Regions from separate parts of the Sphingopyxis sp. LARHCG72 genome, predicted to be linked through region 2. Evidence: riboswitches for the same ligand, from Rfam matches in the RefSeq annotation. Region 2 holds a riboswitch; each other region holds the start of a gene.
The links. A riboswitch is a leader RNA that binds a small molecule or an ion and turns the genes downstream of it on or off. The one in region 2 is predicted to bind cobalamin.
Positions count from the first base shown of each region.

Region 1: linked by a shared signal. The riboswitch ahead of metE (5-methyltetrahydropteroyltriglutamate--homocysteine S-methyltransferase) and the one ahead of ACIPPQ_RS00585 (TonB-dependent receptor plug domain-containing protein) in region 2 are both predicted to bind cobalamin.
Region 3: linked by a shared signal. The riboswitch ahead of ACIPPQ_RS09340 (TonB-dependent receptor plug domain-containing protein) and the one ahead of ACIPPQ_RS00585 (TonB-dependent receptor plug domain-containing protein) in region 2 are both predicted to bind cobalamin.

Region 1 is NZ_JBIXJU010000003.1:201,807-207,265, reverse strand. It holds gene ACIPPQ_RS08690 (acyl-CoA thioesterase) at 56-463, opposite strand; gene metE (5-methyltetrahydropteroyltriglutamate--homocysteine S-methyltransferase) at 450-2,762, opposite strand; cobalamin riboswitch at 2,881-3,083, opposite strand; gene ACIPPQ_RS08680 (hypothetical protein) at 3,433-3,732, shown strand; gene ACIPPQ_RS08675 (GNAT family N-acetyltransferase) at 3,782-4,312, opposite strand; gene ACIPPQ_RS08670 (hypothetical protein) at 4,371-5,003, opposite strand; gene ACIPPQ_RS08665 (hypothetical protein) at 5,048-5,459, opposite strand, start outside.
Region 2 is NZ_JBIXJU010000001.1:109,528-114,986, forward strand. It holds gene ACIPPQ_RS00580 (hypothetical protein) at 1-331, opposite strand, end outside; gene ACIPPQ_RS00585 (TonB-dependent receptor plug domain-containing protein) at 331-2,289, opposite strand; cobalamin riboswitch at 2,432-2,615, opposite strand; gene ACIPPQ_RS00590 (S41 family peptidase) at 2,668-4,137, opposite strand; gene ACIPPQ_RS00595 (RlmE family RNA methyltransferase) at 4,172-4,882, opposite strand; gene ACIPPQ_RS00600 (Ppx/GppA phosphatase family protein) at 4,879-5,459, opposite strand, start outside.
Region 3 is NZ_JBIXJU010000003.1:339,853-345,311, forward strand. It holds gene ACIPPQ_RS09325 (class I adenylate-forming enzyme family protein) at 1-828, shown strand, start outside; gene ACIPPQ_RS09330 (acetyl-CoA acetyltransferase) at 830-2,059, shown strand; gene ACIPPQ_RS09335 (acetyl-CoA C-acyltransferase) at 2,061-3,221, shown strand; cobalamin riboswitch at 3,271-3,489, shown strand; gene ACIPPQ_RS09340 (TonB-dependent receptor plug domain-containing protein) at 3,667-5,459, shown strand, end outside.

The DNA of each region.
Region 1 (5,459 bases), on a different contig from region 2:
GCGGCGGGACATTGTAAGGCGCCGCCAGCGAATGACTCCGCGGCGGCGCTTTGGCTCAGGCGATCGCTTCGGCGAGCGGACGGACGGCTAGCGGCCGCCTGTCCGGCCCCACCGCGACGAAGATGAAGACCGCCTGCGTGACCTTGTTATCCTCGTCGGCGTGGCGGTCGCGTGCCCAGGCTTCGACCTCGACGTGCATCGAGGTGCGGCCGACTTTTACCAGTCGCCCGAACACCGATACCTCGTCGCCGACGAAGACCGGACGGTGGAAGGTCATGCCTTCCACCGAGATCGTCACCGCGCGGCCGCGCGCGTGGCGCGAGGCCACCGATGAGGCCGCAAGGTCCATCTGCGCCATCAGCCAGCCACCGAAAATATCGCCATAGACATTGGCGTTGGCGGGCATGGCGGTGACACGGACGGCGGGCTGGCCATCGGGCATGATGGCTTCAGTTTGCATCATAAGCCTCCTTGATCCGCGCTTTCGTACGCATCGCCTGCGCGGCGGCGACCATCGCGGTCAGTGCCGGGCGCACCTCGTCCCATTTGCGCGTCTTGAGCCCGCAGTCGGGGTTCACCCAGATTTGCTGCGGCGGCAGATGCTTGCCCGCCAGTGTCAGCAGGTCGGTCATCTCGCGCTCCGCGGGGATGCGCGGGCTGTGGATGTCATAGACGCCGGGGCCGACCTCGTTCGGATAGGCGTAGGTCGCGAAGGCGTCGAGCAACTCCATCTGCGACCGCGCGGTCTCGATCGAGATGACGTCGGCGTCCATCGCGCCGATTGCACGGATGATGTCGTTGAACTCCGAATAGCACATATGCGTGTGGATCTGGGTGTCGTCGCGGACGCCGCTCGCGGTGATGCGGAAGCTTTCGACCGCCCAGTCGAGGTAATGCTGCCATTCGCTGCGGCGAAGGGGGAGGCCTTCGCGCAGCGCGGCTTCGTCGATCTGGATGATCGCAGCGCCGGCGGCTTCCAAGTCCTGCACCTCGTCACGGATCGCGAGCGCGATCTGGCGGCAGCTCGTTTCGCGCGGCTGGTCGTCGCGGACGAAGGACCAGTTGAGGATGGTGACGGGGCCGGTGAGCATCCCTTTCATCGGGCGCCCGGTCTGGTCCTGCGCAAAGCGCCACCAGCCGACGGTCATCGGCGCGGGGCGCGACACGTCGCCGTAAAGGATCGGCGGGCGGACGCAGCGCGAGCCGTAGCTTTGCACCCAGCCGGCGCGGGTGAAGGCGAAGCCCGCGAGCTGCTCGCCGAAATATTGCACCATGTCGTTGCGCTCGAACTCGCCGTGGACGAGGACGTCGAGGCCGATTTCTTCCTGCCATTTGACCGCGGCGCGCGTTTCGACACGGAGATACTGGTCGTAGGCGGCGTCGTCGATCTCGCCCTTGATGTGGGCGGCGCGCGCCTTGCGGACTTCGGGGGTCTGCGGGAAGCTGCCGATCGTCGTCGTGGGATAGGCGGGGAGGGCGAGACGCTTTTGCTGCGCGTCGCGGCGCGCGGCGAAGGGCGAGGCGCGGTTGGTCGCGCTTTCGTCGAGGGCTGCAAGGCGGGATGCGACCTCTGGATTGTGGATCTTCGGCGAGGTCTGGCGTGCGACCGCGGCGATGCGCGAGGCCGAGAAGGCGGCGAAGCTGGCGTCCTCGCCTTCGTTCAGCGCCTTGGCGAGTGCCGCGAGTTCCTCGATCTTCTGCGCCGCGAAGGCGAGCCATTGGGCGATTTCGGGGTCGAGGCCGGTTTCGAGCGCGAGGTCGACGGGGACGTGGAGGAGCGAGCAGGACGGCGCGAGGATGAGGTCGCGCTTGCCCGCCAGCTCCTTGAGGCGCCAGTAGAGGTCGGGGAGGTTGGCGCGCCAGATGTTGCGCCCGTCGATCACGCCGAGCGAGAGCAGGACGTGCGGCTGGAGCTTTGCCAGCACGGGGTCGAGCTGGCCCGGCGCGCGGACGAGATCGAGATGGAGGCCGTGGACGGGGAGGTCGGCGACGAGATCGAGATTGTCACCGAGGCCGCCGAAGTAGGTGGTGAGCATCAGCTTCGGCCCGCGGGTGGCGAGGCGGGCGTAGGCGCGCTCGAAGGCGGTGCGCTGTTCGGTCGTGAGGTCGAGGACGAGGCAGGGCTCGTCAATCTGGACCCATTCGGCGCCGGCCTTGGCCAAGCGGGCGAGGATTTCGGCGTAGGTGTCGAGAAGCTGCGGCAGGAGCGCGAGCGGTTCGACCGCCTTGCCCTTTGCGAGCATGAGGTAGCTGACGGGGCCGAGGAGGACGGGGCGGGTCGTGTAGCCGAGCGCTTTCGCTTCCTCAAATTCGTCAAAGATTTTCGTCGAGGCGATCTGGAACGTCTGGCCTGCGGTGAGTTCGGGGACCATGAAATGATAATTGGTGTCGAACCATTTGGTCATTTCCTGCGCGGTGGTGTCGTGGCTGTGGCCGCAAGCCGATGGCCCCTGGGCGCCGCGCGCCATGGCGAAATAGAGGTCGGGGTCGACGCTCTCGCCGCTCCAGTCGTAGCGCGGCGGGACCGCGCCGATCAGCGTGCTGGTGTCGAGCACATGGTCGTAGAGCGAGAAGTCGTTCGATGGCAGGATGTCGGCGCCGAGCGCTTTCTGGGATGCCCAGTTGGCGACGCGGAGGCCCGCTGCGGTGGTTTGCAATTCGGCGATGCTGGACTTGCCCGCCCAATAGCTTTCGAGCGCGAATTTGAGCTCGCGGCGAAGGCCGATGCGGGGGAAGCCGAGGGTGGCGACACTGACAGTCATTTCTTCAAGCACCTTGCAAGGGGCAAGGCGCCGGACAGACGCGTACGCACGGGACTCCGCGCCCGCAAAGCAAGGGTGGGGCGCAGCCATGCATGCGGCCTGACCGGACACCCCGCCGGAGGACGTATCTGACGAGGCAGGTCTCCTGGCTCACGGATCGACGCGGCGGTCTGGCCTTCCCGGTTCCTTGCGAACCAGTGACACGTATCGACCGCCGCTCACCGCTTACAGTTGCGGGGGCAGCGCCGGTTTTTCACCGGCTTCCCGTCTTAGCTCCACTCCGTGCAAACGAAACGGAGAACCTCGACAGCTTGGAGCATAGTGCGGGCGCGGAGCCTGTCAATATAGATATAAAGAATTCTTTATATGCTATTCAGCCACAGCCGACCACGCAAGGCGGCGCGCGATGATAAGCAGCGATCGTCAAGTCGTTTGTCGATTCGATAACGCCGCTCGTCGAACGCGCGGCCGCGGAGTGGCAGGTGTATGGCAATGAAATATTATATCTTTTTTGGATTGTGCGCCGTCTATCGCGGCGCCATCCATGTCCTGCGCGGGCCAGAGTGCGGCAAGGAGACGTATCGCAAACCCCTTTCGCCCCGGCGACGGTCCTGGCTGAACACGCCATCGAAACCGTCCCCTTCGTTTCCCCCACCGAAGGCTCCCCCCAATGAAGCTCCCCCAGCCAAATCCCAGCGGCTCCAGCGACGGCGAATGCGACTGTCTGCCGCGCCCCGATGCTCCGGCCGATTCCGCTCCCTCGCTCACCACCTATGTGCTGCGATACCGCGATGCGTGGTTCGGGATGGAAAAGCGCGTGGCGTTCGAGGCTGAGGACGTCGCCGCGGCGCTCGCCTTGATGGAGCGCGAGCCGATCGGCGACTGGGCCGAGCTGACGCAAGATGGCGAAATCATCTGTCGCCGTGGTCACGAGCCGGGCGGCGCGACCGATTATTGGGTCGTCGATTAACCGCACGCGGCCGCTTTCCGGACGCTCCTGGATGTCCTGCAAGGGTTGACTAGAGGGCCTTGCCCATGCGGATCAGCGGCACCGCGACGCCGTCCGGCCCCGGCGCTTCGATCCGCTCGATCGGTTCATAGCCGCACGCGCGGTAGAGCGGCTCGCCCGACAAGGTCGCCATCATCTCGGCGCGGCGGAAGCCCGCGCCGCGCGCCGCATCCTCGCACAGCGCCATCACCAGCCGCCCGACCCCGCGGCGCGCGAATTCGGGGTGCGTGTACATCGCGCGGATGCGCGCGGCGTCGGTCGCGGGGTCGAGCGGGGCGGGATCGCGGAGATCCTTGCTATGGTCGCCGCCATAGAGCGTCGCGCGGTGCGACCAGCCGCCGCAGCCCGCGATGCGGCCGTCCTCCTCGACGATGAAATAGGTGCCGTCGGCGATCAGCTGCGTATCGAGCCCCATCACCGCGTTGCTCGCCGCGATCTGCGCGGGCGAGAGAAAGCCCTTCTGCAGCTCGGCGATCGCGCGCGCCATCACGGCGCGCAGGGCTTCGAGGTCGGCGGGGGCGGCGAGGCGGTGGGTGAACATGCGGCTGCTATAGGGGGTGGCGCAGGGCCGTCCAGCCCCGGCGAACCGCGCGACCGCATCACGGCCTGCCGGCCCCCCGGGCGGCACCGCGGTGGCGCCATTGCCGGATGCCGCCCCAGACCAGCATCAGGATGGCGGCGATGAAAAAGAGGGCGATGGCGACCATCTGCCAGTCGCGCCAGACCTGCGGCAGCGCGGATGGCGGTGCCTTGACGAACAGGACGAGCGGTGCGCCGACGGCGAAGATGAGCAGCGTCTGCCACCAGGGGATCGCGAACCCGCGGGCCAGTTTTTCGGCGCGCGAGAGCGCGCGGACGGGCGGATTGCGGTCGAGCCGCGGCCAGACGCCGGCGACGAACCGCGCGCGCGCCAGCCGCTGGACGACCGCGACGACGAACCAGCCGCAGAGCGCTGCGATCGCGAGGATGCCGAACAGCGGATTGAAGGTAGTCGCCGCGATGAGGAAGAGCGGGAAGCCGATGACGGCGACCCAGGCCGACCGCGAAAAACGGCGTGCGTGGCGATGCGACATCAGATCCAATTCGGTCAGCAGCGCCGCCGCCTCGTCCTCGCTGACCAGCCGTCCCTCGCCGCCGGGGGTGCGCGAATAGACGAGCCCCGCCGGGTCGCGGCGAAAACGCGCGAGAAAGGACGCTCTTTCCTGCTCGATCGTGTCGTTGCGGGCCGCCATGAGCGGGCATTAGCCGAGCGGCTTTAACAACTTGCCAAGACCGGTCAGCCGCTCGCGCTTTTGCGCGCCGCCTTGCCCTCGCGCGCCGGGTCGTTCGCCGGATCGGGCAGCGCGAAGAAGGCGCGGCGCGCGGCCTCGCCGGCGAGGCGCAGCGGCGCGAAGGCCTCGGTGCGGGCGTCCTCCCATGCGACTTCCTCGTCGACGTCGAGCGCGCGTTCATAGTCGGGGTCGCCGAACTGGCCGTCTTCGGTGCCCGCGAAGCCGTCGGGCGGCGGGAAGTTGGTGCGCAGCTCGCTGCTTTCGTCGTCGTACCAGACGGTCATCGAGGCCGCCGCCTGCTCGGGGGTCGGTTCGGCCTCGTCGGCGCCTTCGGCCTCGGCGTCCGAAGCGGCGGAAAACTGCGCAACTTCATTCGCGATCGCGGTGTCGTGCCAGAGGCTGGCGAGCGGGTTGGCG
Region 2 (5,459 bases):
GCCGCGCCGCGACCGAACGGTAGGGGAGCGCCTGCAACGCCGCATAGCTTGCGAGCGCCGATCCCACCGCCGCGGTACCGAGCCCGGCGCCCCACGCGAGCGTGCTTCCGTCGCGCGGATAACCGAGCAGGAAAAAGCCGACGAACTGGCTCGCCGCCCACGCGAGCAGCATCAGGGCGATGCCGCCCCGGCGGTGCATATGCACCGCCGCGAGCGCCGCGAGCGAGGGAAAGGGCGTCGCGCAGCCCAGCGCGAGCGTCGTCACTGTGCTCGCCGCGGTGAGCAACGACACCCAGAGCGCCGACGCGCCGCGCTGCGACAACGCGGCCATCAGAAGCGCCCCCTTATGCCGGCATAGATGCTGCGGCCGAGCGAGCCATAGCGGAACGCGGTCATATATTGCTCGTCGAAGATATTCTCGGCGCGCGCGAACAGCTTGACCTCGTCCGACAGCGCGAATTCCGCGCGCAGGTCGACGAGCGTATAGTCGTCGAGCCGCTGGGCGTTGCTCGCATTGTCATAGCTTTTGCCCGACCAGCGCACCGCCGCGCCGAGTTCGAGTCCGAAGTCGAAGCCATAGCTTGCCGAGGCGTTGGCGGTATTGCGCGGACGGCGCGGCAGCCATTTGCCGAAATTGGCGGTACCCGGCGACCGGTCCTCGGCGACGATCCAGCTGTAATTGCCGTCGATCTTCAGCCCGCCGAGCGCCAGTGCGGCGGTGGCTTCGACCCCGTGCGCCTCGCTGCGCGCGACGTTCGAATAATAGCCGAAACGCCGCGTCGTCGGGTCGCCCGGCACGAAACACATCGGGTTGGTCGTCGTCGACGAACAGCTGTTGTAGATGATCTGGTTCTTCGTCTTGCGGTCGAACCAGGTCGCGCCGACGACGAATTTGCGGTCGAACAGATATTGTTCGATGCCCGCTTCCCAGCCATGCGCCTCTTCGGGGTCGAGCCCGACATTCCCGTACTCGCTGAACTGCTGGTAGAGCGACGGCGCCTTGAACCCTTCGCCATAGCTCGCGCGCAGCACCGTGCCGGTCGACAGGCGCCACACGCCGCCCGCAGCGAACAGCGTCTGGCTGCCAAAGCTGTCATGATCGTCGTAGCGGACGCCGCCGTTGAGCGTGAGCCCGTCCACCGGCTCGACGCTGAGCTGGCCATAGACGCTCGTCAGCTCGGCCTTGCCGCGCGCGAAGGCGGGTAGCGGTGTGGCGAGCGAGGCCGCGGGCGAACGGCTGCGGAAATCCGACCGTTCATTCTCGGCCCCGAAGATCGCGGTGATGCGATCGGTAAAATCGAAGCTGCCCTGATATTCCCAGCGCTTGTTCTTGCCGTCGGCCTCGAAGCTTTGCGGACGCGCGCGGTCGGGGTTGAAATTGTCGCGGTTGGTGTCGGTATAGGCGTAAGCGACGCGGTTGCGGAAGCGCCCGTCCGCGAGGTCGAAATTCAGCCCCGCATAACCGACGAATTCCTTGTTGAGCCCATAGTCGTTGCTGTCGACGTTGAAGCCGTCGAATTCGACCCGGCCGCTCGAATAATAGCCGCGCACATCGACGCTGACATTGTCGGCGAGCGCCAGTTCGGCGCGGCCCGACACGCTGTGGTTGCGATAGCCGTCGCGCTCGACCCCGCCGAACGCCTTTGCGTGCGACGAAATGCCGTCGGTGGTGAAGCGCTGGCCGCCGATGCGCCAGCTCAGAGGTCCGGTACGGCCCCCGATCGCCGCGCGCGCGTTCACGGTCTCGCGCGATCCGGCCTCGAGATCGAAGCTGCCTTCGAGGCTCTTTTCGGGCGAGGCGGTCACGACGTTGACCACGCCGCCGATCGCCTGGCTACCCCACAGGATCGACTGCGGCCCGCGCAGCACCTCGATGCGCGCAATGTCGCCCGCGAGCAAATTGGTGAAGTTGAAGCCGCCGCCGGTCGACGACGGGTCGTTGAGCTTCACCCCGTCGATCACGACGACGCTATGCTCGGATTCGGCGCCGCGAATGCGCAGCGAGGTCGACGTGCCGTACCCGCCGTTGCGCGAGATGCTGATGCCCGGCGTGCGGAGCAGGAGTTCGGTCACCCCGATGTCCTGCGCGCGGTCGATCGCTTCCTTGTCGAGCACCGCGATCGACGAGGGCACCTCGTCGAGCGTCAGCGGTGCGCGCGTTGCGGTGACGATGATGCTGTCGCCATCGGCGGCGACGGCGTGCGCGGTCGCCGCTTCGTCGGCGGCCGCGGCGGAGGAGGCCGCGACGGCGGCAAGGCAGATCGAACTTCGGAAAATCACTTTGAACATTGGGTACCCCATCGACAAGGCCGCCCATGTGCACGGTCGATGCGGTTGTCCCGGGGACGCACGCCATCGCCCGCGCCCATGCGCAGCCAACTTTGTCGTCATGCGGGTTCACCCCCGTCCGCCCGGCACACCCTGTCCGGTCGAAAGACGACGGCGACGGGCAGGTCTCCTGGCTTGCGGGTCAGCGCCGGTCGGCCGCCTTCTCGAGACCGGAATCCCAATGGCAAGTGGCCGATGGCTCGCCGCGTACAGTTGCAGGGGCAGCCGGGGTTTTCCCGTTCCCTCTTCGTCCCCGTCGCCGGGGAACCTGTCGCTTGCCGCGGCCGTTAGCCCGATTTCCGGGGCGCGGTCAATTGCTGCAATGCAGCAGGGCGTTCGTCAGAACAGCCCCGGCAGGTCGCGCTGTGCCGCGCTTGGCCGGTCGGCCATCAGCATTTCTGGCCGCTCGGGCGCCAATGACCGGCTGCTGCGCGCGGCGGCGCCGGCGCTCGCGCCGGCGATGCGCGTGGTACAGGCGGTCCCGGACAGGAAGCCGATCGCCGCGCGCACCGATGCTTCGCGGGGATCGCCGAGCGGCAGGCTCAGGTCGTCGTTCGCGGCGCAGCTGTTCGCGATCTTGGGCGCCAGCCCGTCATAATAGTCGCTTGCGCCGGCCGAATTGGCGGTCGCAAAGGCGATCACGCGCATCCGGTCGTCGCACTCCGCCCGGTCGAGCGCGATCTGGCCGACGGGCTTGCCATAGGTGTTGGCGCCGACGAGCGTCATGTTGGTACCGAGATAGGGCAGCATCGAATTGATCACGAGCTCGCTCGCCGATGCGGTCGATCCGGTGCCGATGAAGGCGATGCGCGTCGGTGCGATCGATTCGGGCTGCGCGGCGAAATAGCGCGTTTCATTGTTCGCCGACGCCTTCGACGGCCGGAAGACCATCTGCGAGAAAACCTCGCTCGAGGTGCGATTGCGCCCGAGCAGGTCGCCCATCAACCCGGCGGTCGAAACGAGCCCGCCGCCATTGTAGCGGAAGTCGATGATGACGTCGGTCACCCCCTGGTTCCGGAAATTCAGGAACGCCGTGCGAAGCTGCGGGTCGGCGGACGAGATGAAGCTGCGCAGGTTGATATAGCCATAGTTCCGCCCGCCCTCGCTGATGATCTTTGCACCATAGCGGTCGGAAACGGGGTCGAGCGAATAGTCGGCCTTGGCCACCGTGACGTCGCGCGTGCCGGCGGCGTCGGTGATGCGCAGCACGCGGCTCACGCCCGGATCGTTCGGGCCGAGCGCATTGGTCAGCCCCGCGGTCCCTTCGGACGCGACGATGCTCGATACGCTGCGCACGGTGCCGGCGGTCGTGCCGATCCCGACGATCGCGGTCCCGCGATCGATCCCCGCGGCAAAGGCGGGCGCGCCTTCATAGGCTTCGGCGATGACGATCCGCTGGTTCGCCGCATCATAGGCCATGCGAACGCCGAATCCGGCGCTCGATCCGTTGGCGTAGAAGGCGTTCTCCTCGGCGATCGAGGTGATGTAGGTGAAGAAACGGTCCTTGTTCAGTGCCCGCGCGGGCGCGACCAGCGCGTCGATATAGGATTGGACGGTGCCATGGCTCGCCGGATTGACGCCGCTCGCGACGTCGTTCGGGAACAGATACCATTCGTCGATCACCGCCTTGGCGAAGGACTGGCGCGCGGAGAGGCCGCAGTTAGCGGTCGGGGTCGGCGTCGGTGTCGGGGTGGGCGGAACGGTGATCGGGCCCCCGCTTCCGAGGCTGCCGTCGCCGCCTCCACCGCACGATGCCAGCATCAGCGCTGCCAGTGTCACGGCCGCGACCGACTGCCTCGACTTGCCCATCAATATTCTCCCCCGGATGCGACCCATTCGCGTTCTATTCCGTCTCCGCTTCCGCCCCGTCGCCGCGGCCTTTGAAGCCCTGCGCGATGACATAGAGTTCGGGCGACCCCTTGCGGCTCGCCGGCGGCTTGGCGTGCTTTACCGTCGAAAAATGACGTTTGAGTAAAGTCAGAAGTTCGCGGTCAGCGCCGCCGGCGAACACCTTGGCGACAAAGGCGCCGCCGGGCTGCAAATTCTGCACCGCGAAATCGGCGGCGGTCTCGGCCAGCCCGATCGTGCGGAGGTGGTCGGTCTGCGGATGGCCTACGGTGTTCGCCGCCATGTCCGAAATCACGAGATCGGGGGCGCTGCCGAGCGCCTCGATCAGCGCGTCGGGCGCCGCATCGTCCATGAAATCCATCTCGAGGATCGCGACGCCCTCGATCGGTTCGCAGTGGAGCAGGTCGATCCCCGCGACGCGCGCGCGCGGGTTCGCCTTGCGCACGACCTGCGACCAGCCGCCGGGCGTGATGCCCAGGTCGACGACCGCGCGCGCTTTCTTGAGGAAGCCGAACTTGTCGTCGAGTTCGATCAGCTTGTACGCGGCGCGCGAACGATAGCCCTCGGCCTGTGCGCGGCGGACATAGGGGTCGTTGAGCTGGCGTTGCAGCCAGCGCGTCGACGACACGCTGCGTTTGCGTGCGGTCTTGACGCGCACGTGCAGGCCGCCCCGGCCGCCGCCACCTTTTCCGCTGCCGCCGCTCATTTGCGATACTCGCGGCGGGTGACCGGAATGTCTCGGCCCTGCACCGCAAGGCAGCGCAATATGCCCTCGCGGATGCCGCGGTCGGCGACGCCGACGCGGGCCGCGGGCCACAGGTCGATGATGCTTTCGAGGATCGCGCAGCCGGCGACGACCAGGTCGGCGCGCTCGCGGCCGATGCACGCGATCTCGGCGCGGTCGGCGATGCTCGCGTCGGCAAGGCGGCGGCTGATGTCGCGCATCGCATCCGACGGGACGACGAGCCCGTCGACCGCGCGACGGTCGTAGCGCGGCAGGTCGAGGAAAACGCTGGCGAGCGTCGTCACCGTGCCGCTGGTTCCGAGCAGGCGGAGCGGTTGGCCAGCGAAGCGTTCGGCGCGCCCGGCAAAGGCGGCAAAGGCCTCGCGCGTCACTTCGCGCATATGCGCATAGGCGGCCTGGCGCCCGGCAAGGCTGTCCTCGGGCAGCGGGGCGTGCTCGGTCAGCGACACGACGCCCCACGGCACGCTGATCCAGTCGTGGATCTTGACGTCATGGTCGGACACGTCGACGTGCATCAGTTCGGTCGAACCGCCGCCGA
Region 3 (5,459 bases), on a different contig from region 2:
CCCGCCGTACTCAACATGCTGCTACAAAATGAGGCTTTGCTCGCGTCCGTCGATCTCTCCAGCCTGCGCGTCATCGCTTCAGGCTCGGCGCCGCTCGCCCCCGCGATGGTGCGCGGTTTCCAAGAGAAGCTGGGCATCATCATCGTCAACGTCTTCGGATCGAACGAGGGGATGAGCTTCATCACCGGCGAAGGCGACATGCCTGACCCCGACAAGCGCGCGAGCCTGTTCCCGCGCCGCGGCACCTATCAGCGCCCCTATGGCGAGGGCCGCGCACCCAATATCGAAAGCCGGCTCGTATCACCCGGCGGCGGCGACCCGATCGAGGAAGACGGCGTGTCGGGCGAGCTCCAGATCCGCGGGCCAACGCTGTTCGAGGGTTATCACAACGCCCCCGATCGCACCGCCGAAGCCTTCACCGACGACGGCTGGTTCCGCACCGGCGACCTGTTCGAGATCGCCGAGGGGGGCGATTTCTACCGCTTCGTCGGGCGCTGCAAGGATCTGATCATCCGTGGCGGGGTCAACATCTCGCCCGAGGAGATCGACCAGTTGCTCGGCGGCCATCCTTTGCTTGCCGAGGCGTGCGTCTTCTCGCTCCCCGACCTCACGATGGGCGAACGCATCGGCCTCGCCTATGTCCCGCGCGGGCCGGACGATGTGGGGATCGGCGAGGTCGCCGACTATCTCCGTGAAAAGGATCTCGCGGTGTTCAAACTGCCCGAACGCCTGTTCCGCTTCGACGCGCTGCCGCGCAACGTCACCAACAAGGTGATGCGCAGCGAAGTGCGCGAAATGGCGCTCGCCACTCTCGAAAAGGAAGCCTGACATGGCAAAGGACGTCTTCATCCTCGGCGGCGCGCAGAGCGATTTTGCGCGCAATCTCGAACGCGAGGGCGGCGGCTTGTTCGAGCTGTTCCGCGACGTCGCCGAAGCGGCGTTCGTCGCGACGGGCATCGAGCCCAAAGAGATCGAGACCGCGCATGTCGGCAATTTCGTCGGCGAGCTGTTCGCGGGACAGGGCCAGCTCGGCGGCTTCTTCGGCCACGTCCACCCCGATCTCGCGGGCATCCCCGCGTCGCGGCACGAAGCGGCCTGTGCGTCGGGCAGCATCGCGATCCTCGCCGCCGCCGCCGAGATCGAGGCCGAACGCTACGGCCTCGCGCTCGTGCTCGGCATCGAGCTGATGCGCAACGTCCCCGGCCAGCGCGCCGCCGAATATCTCGGCGCCGCCGCCTGGGCGGGGCGTGAGGCGCAGGAAGCGCGTTACCTCTGGCCATACATGTTCGCGCGTGTCGCCGAGGAATATGAGGAACGCTTCGGGCTCGACCGCGCGCATCTGCGCGCTATTTCGGCGAACAATTTTGCCAATGCGAAAAAGAACCCCAACTCGCAGACGCGCGGCTGGGCGATCACCGACGACCATCTGGCCGAGAATGACGAGGTCAATCCGCTGATCGAGGGGTCGCTTCGCAAGTCCGATTGCGGTCAGGTCACCGACGGCGCCGCCGCCATCTTCCTCGCCTCGCGCGAGGTGGCCGAGGCTTATGCCAAACGCCGCGGCATCCCCATCGACAGCCTTCCGCGCATCAAGGGCTGGGGCCATGCCACCGCCCCCCTGCTCTATTCGACCAAGGTCGCGGACAGCCGCGGCGGCGACTATGTCTTCCCGAGCGTGCGCAAGGCGATGATGGACGCGCTGCGCCGTGCGGAGATGCCCGACATCTACGCGTGCGACGGGGTCGAGGTGCACGACTGTTTCTCGATCACCGAATATATGGCGATCGACCATTTCGGCATCACCAAGCCCGGCGAAAGCTGGCGCGCGGTCGAGGATGGGACGATCGCGCTCGGCGGCAAGCTGCCGGTGAACCCGTCGGGCGGCCTCATCGGACTGGGGCACCCTGTGGGTGCCACCGGGGTGCGCATGCTCCTCGACAGCTGGCGGCAGGTCACCGGAAACGCGGGCGACTATCAGGTCGAGGGCGCGCGCAACTTCGCGACCTTCAACGTCGGTGGCAGCGCGACGACGGCGGTCAGCTTCGTGGTCGGCACCTGACTTGCCGCATCCCGTCTATCTGTACGACGCCGTGCGCACGCCGCGCGGCAAGGCGCGGCCCGACGGCGGGCTTGCGGCGCTGAGCCCGCAGGAGCTGGTGCGTAGCCAAGCGGCGGCACTCGCTGCGCGCTGCGGTGACATCGCGGCGACGCCCGATGCGCTGCTGCTCGGCTGCGTGACGCAAGCGGGTGCGCAGGGCGGGCATATCGCGCTGGTGTCGAAGCTGCACGCGGGCCTGCCCGACCACACCGCCGCGCACAGCATCAACAATTATTGCGCGTCGGGGCTGTCGGCGATCGGTCAAGCCGTTGCAAAGGTCGCAAGCGGCGAAGCGACGCATATCCTCGCGGGCGGGGTCGAGTCGATGAGCGCAAGCCACTTCCTCGGCGACCGCGCAGGTTTCTACACCAATGACGAATTGCCGCCGCGCGCGCGCTTCGTGCCGCCGGTGCTCGGCGCCGACCGGCTGGCGCACGCCGAAGGCATCACGCGGGGTGAGCTCGATGCTGTCGCGCTCGCTTCGCAGCAGAAAGCCGCGGCGGCGGAAACCGATCCGGCGCTGCAAGCGTCGCGCATCACGACCGGCGCGCTGACGGGCGAGGAATGTATCCGGCCGCAAACGAGCCCGGAATCGCTCGCCGCCGCGCCCGCGGCTTTCGGCGAGTTGCAGGCGCAATATGCGGGGGCGCTGGAAGGCGCGACCTTCGAGCCGCTGCACAGCATCGCCCACGCCCCGCCGATCTGCGACGGCGCGGGGTTGGCGCTCGTCGGCGGCGAAGGGCTCGGCATCGCCCCGCGTGCGCGCGTGATCGCCTTTGCCGAGAGCGGCGGCGATCCTGCGGCGTCGCTGACCGCCGGCTTCGCAGCGATGGACAAGGTGCTGACGCGCGCCGGACTGGCGCTGGACGACATCGACCGGATCGAGTTCATGGAAGCTTTCGCGGTCACCATCGCCAAATTCCACCGCGACCGGGGCGCCGACCCGGCGCGCATCAACGTGTCGGGCGGACACCTTGCCAAGGGGCATCCGATGGGTGCGAGCGGCGCGATTCTGACATCGACGCTGCTCGACGCTCTCGACGCGTGCGGCGGCCGATACGGGCTCGTCGTGCTGACCGGCGCGATGGGGGTCGGCGCGGCGATGATCGTCGAGCGGCAATAGGCATTGCGCAAAACCGCCATTCCGCTATGGGCGGCGCGTGCGGGGTTGCCCCGCGCATGATCGCGCCGGTGCCCGAAAGGGCTTAAAACGGGAACGCGGTGAAGGGGTTCGTCCTGAACCCTGAAAGCCGAGGCTGTCCCTGCAACTGTAAGCGGCGAGCGAGATGCACCGGTCCGGATTTTCGGATCAGCCACTGGGGTCACCTGGGAAGGCGTGCATCGAGCCCTGACCCGCGAGCCAGGAGACCTGCCGGCGTGGGTCGCTCAATGCCAAGGTCCAGGGAAAGGCCGCGGCACGGAGGTTTCCGTCGAGCGACGACCAGGCGGCCGGAGCCGCCTCGGTGCCGGTGCCGCAGGCGTTACGCCACTTGCGATGCCGGCATCGGTCGATCGCGTCCGCGTATCGACAGGCTCCGCCCTTCGTTGCCGGCGTCGGGGGCTTTCCCATGTTGAAATTTGCGAGCATTTCCCTGATCGCGCTGACCGCAGCGACGCCGGCTTTCGCCGAAACCGCCGATAACGACCGCGACGATATCGTGGTCACTGCATCGGGCGTCGAGCAATCGCGCGACGAAGTCGGACAGGCGATCACGATCCTCGACGCCGACACGATCGAAAAGCGTCAGACGATCAACGTCGTCGACCTGCTGGTAACGACGCCCGGCGTGCGCTTCAGCCGCACGGGTGGGACCGGCTCGGTGACCGGCGTGTCGCTTCGCGGCGCGGAGACGACGCAGACCTTGGTGCTGATCGACGGGGTGAAGGTCAACGATCCGAGCGGCATCGGCGACGGATATGATTTCGGCCACCTGCTGACCGGTAACATCAACCGGATCGAAATACTGCGCGGATCCAATTCGGTCGTACACGGCAGTCAGGCGATCGGCGGCGTCGTCAGCCTGATGACCGCGACGCCGGCCGAAGGCTTCGCGGCGAACGCTTCGGCCGAATATGGCTATAGCGATACGGTCAATGCCAAGGCGGATGTGTCGGGCACCGCCGGGGCGATTTCGGGCGGGATCGGCGGCGCCTATTTCCGCACCGACGGCATTTCGTCGGCCGCCGTCGGGACCGAGAAGGACGGATACAAGAATTTCGCCGGTAACGCGCGGCTGAAGGTCGCATTCAGCGATGCGCTGAGCCTTGATCTGCGCGGCTATTACATCAACGCCGACCTCGATTATGACAGTTTCTTCGGCGCGCCAGCCGACAGCGCCGACGTCGCCAAGCTCGACCAATATATCGGCTATGCCGGGGTGAACCTCGCCCTGTTCGACGGCAATTTCACCAGCCGCGCGGCGGTGACGTGGATGCGCAACGAGCGCGACTATTATTTCGTGCGCGGGACCGCGCCCGATTACGGCTATTCGGGCACCAATCTGCGTTTTGAATATCAGGGCGTCGTGACGCCGGCCAGCCAAGCGAAGCTGATCTTCGGATATGAGCATGAGCGCCCCGATTATGATTTCTTCGGCTTTGGATCGACCGACAGCCAGAAGGCCAATATCGACAGCGTCTATGCGCTGGGGATCGTCCAACCATTCACTGGCCTGTCATTGACCGGCGGCATTCGCCACGACGATCACAGCCAGTTCGGCGGCGCGACGACATTCGGCGCCAACGCCAATTATTCGCCGAACGCGGGCGCGACCAATGTCCGCCTGAGCTATGGCGAAGGGTTCAAGGCACCGTCGCTCTACCAGCTTTACGACGCGTTCAGCGGCAATGCTGCGCTCCGCCCCGAACGGTCGAAAAGCTATGATATCGGCATCGACCAAAGTCTTGCAAACGGCCGCGCGCTCGTTTCGCTGACCGCGTTCCTGCGCAACACGAACGACCAGATCAATTACGACAATGCGACCTTCACCTATGGCAATATCGACCGCACGCGCGCCAAGGGGATCGAGGCGACGCTGGCACTGAAGCCCGTCGATGCGCTGAACGTCACCGCATCGTACAGCTATATCGACGCACGCGACCGGTCGGGGCGCCCGGCGTTCGACGGCAAGCGCCTGCCCCGCCGTGCCGCGCACGCGGTCAGCCTGTCGGCCGATTATGACTGGTCGTTCGGCCTGTCGACCGGCGCGACGCTGACGCTGGCCGGCGACAGTTTCGACGATGCCGCGAACAATGTGCCGCTCGACGGCTATGCGCTCGCCGGTATTCGCGCGTCCTTCCCCGTGGGTGGCCATTTCGAGATTTACGGCCGCGTCGACAATCTGTTCGACGCCGATTACGC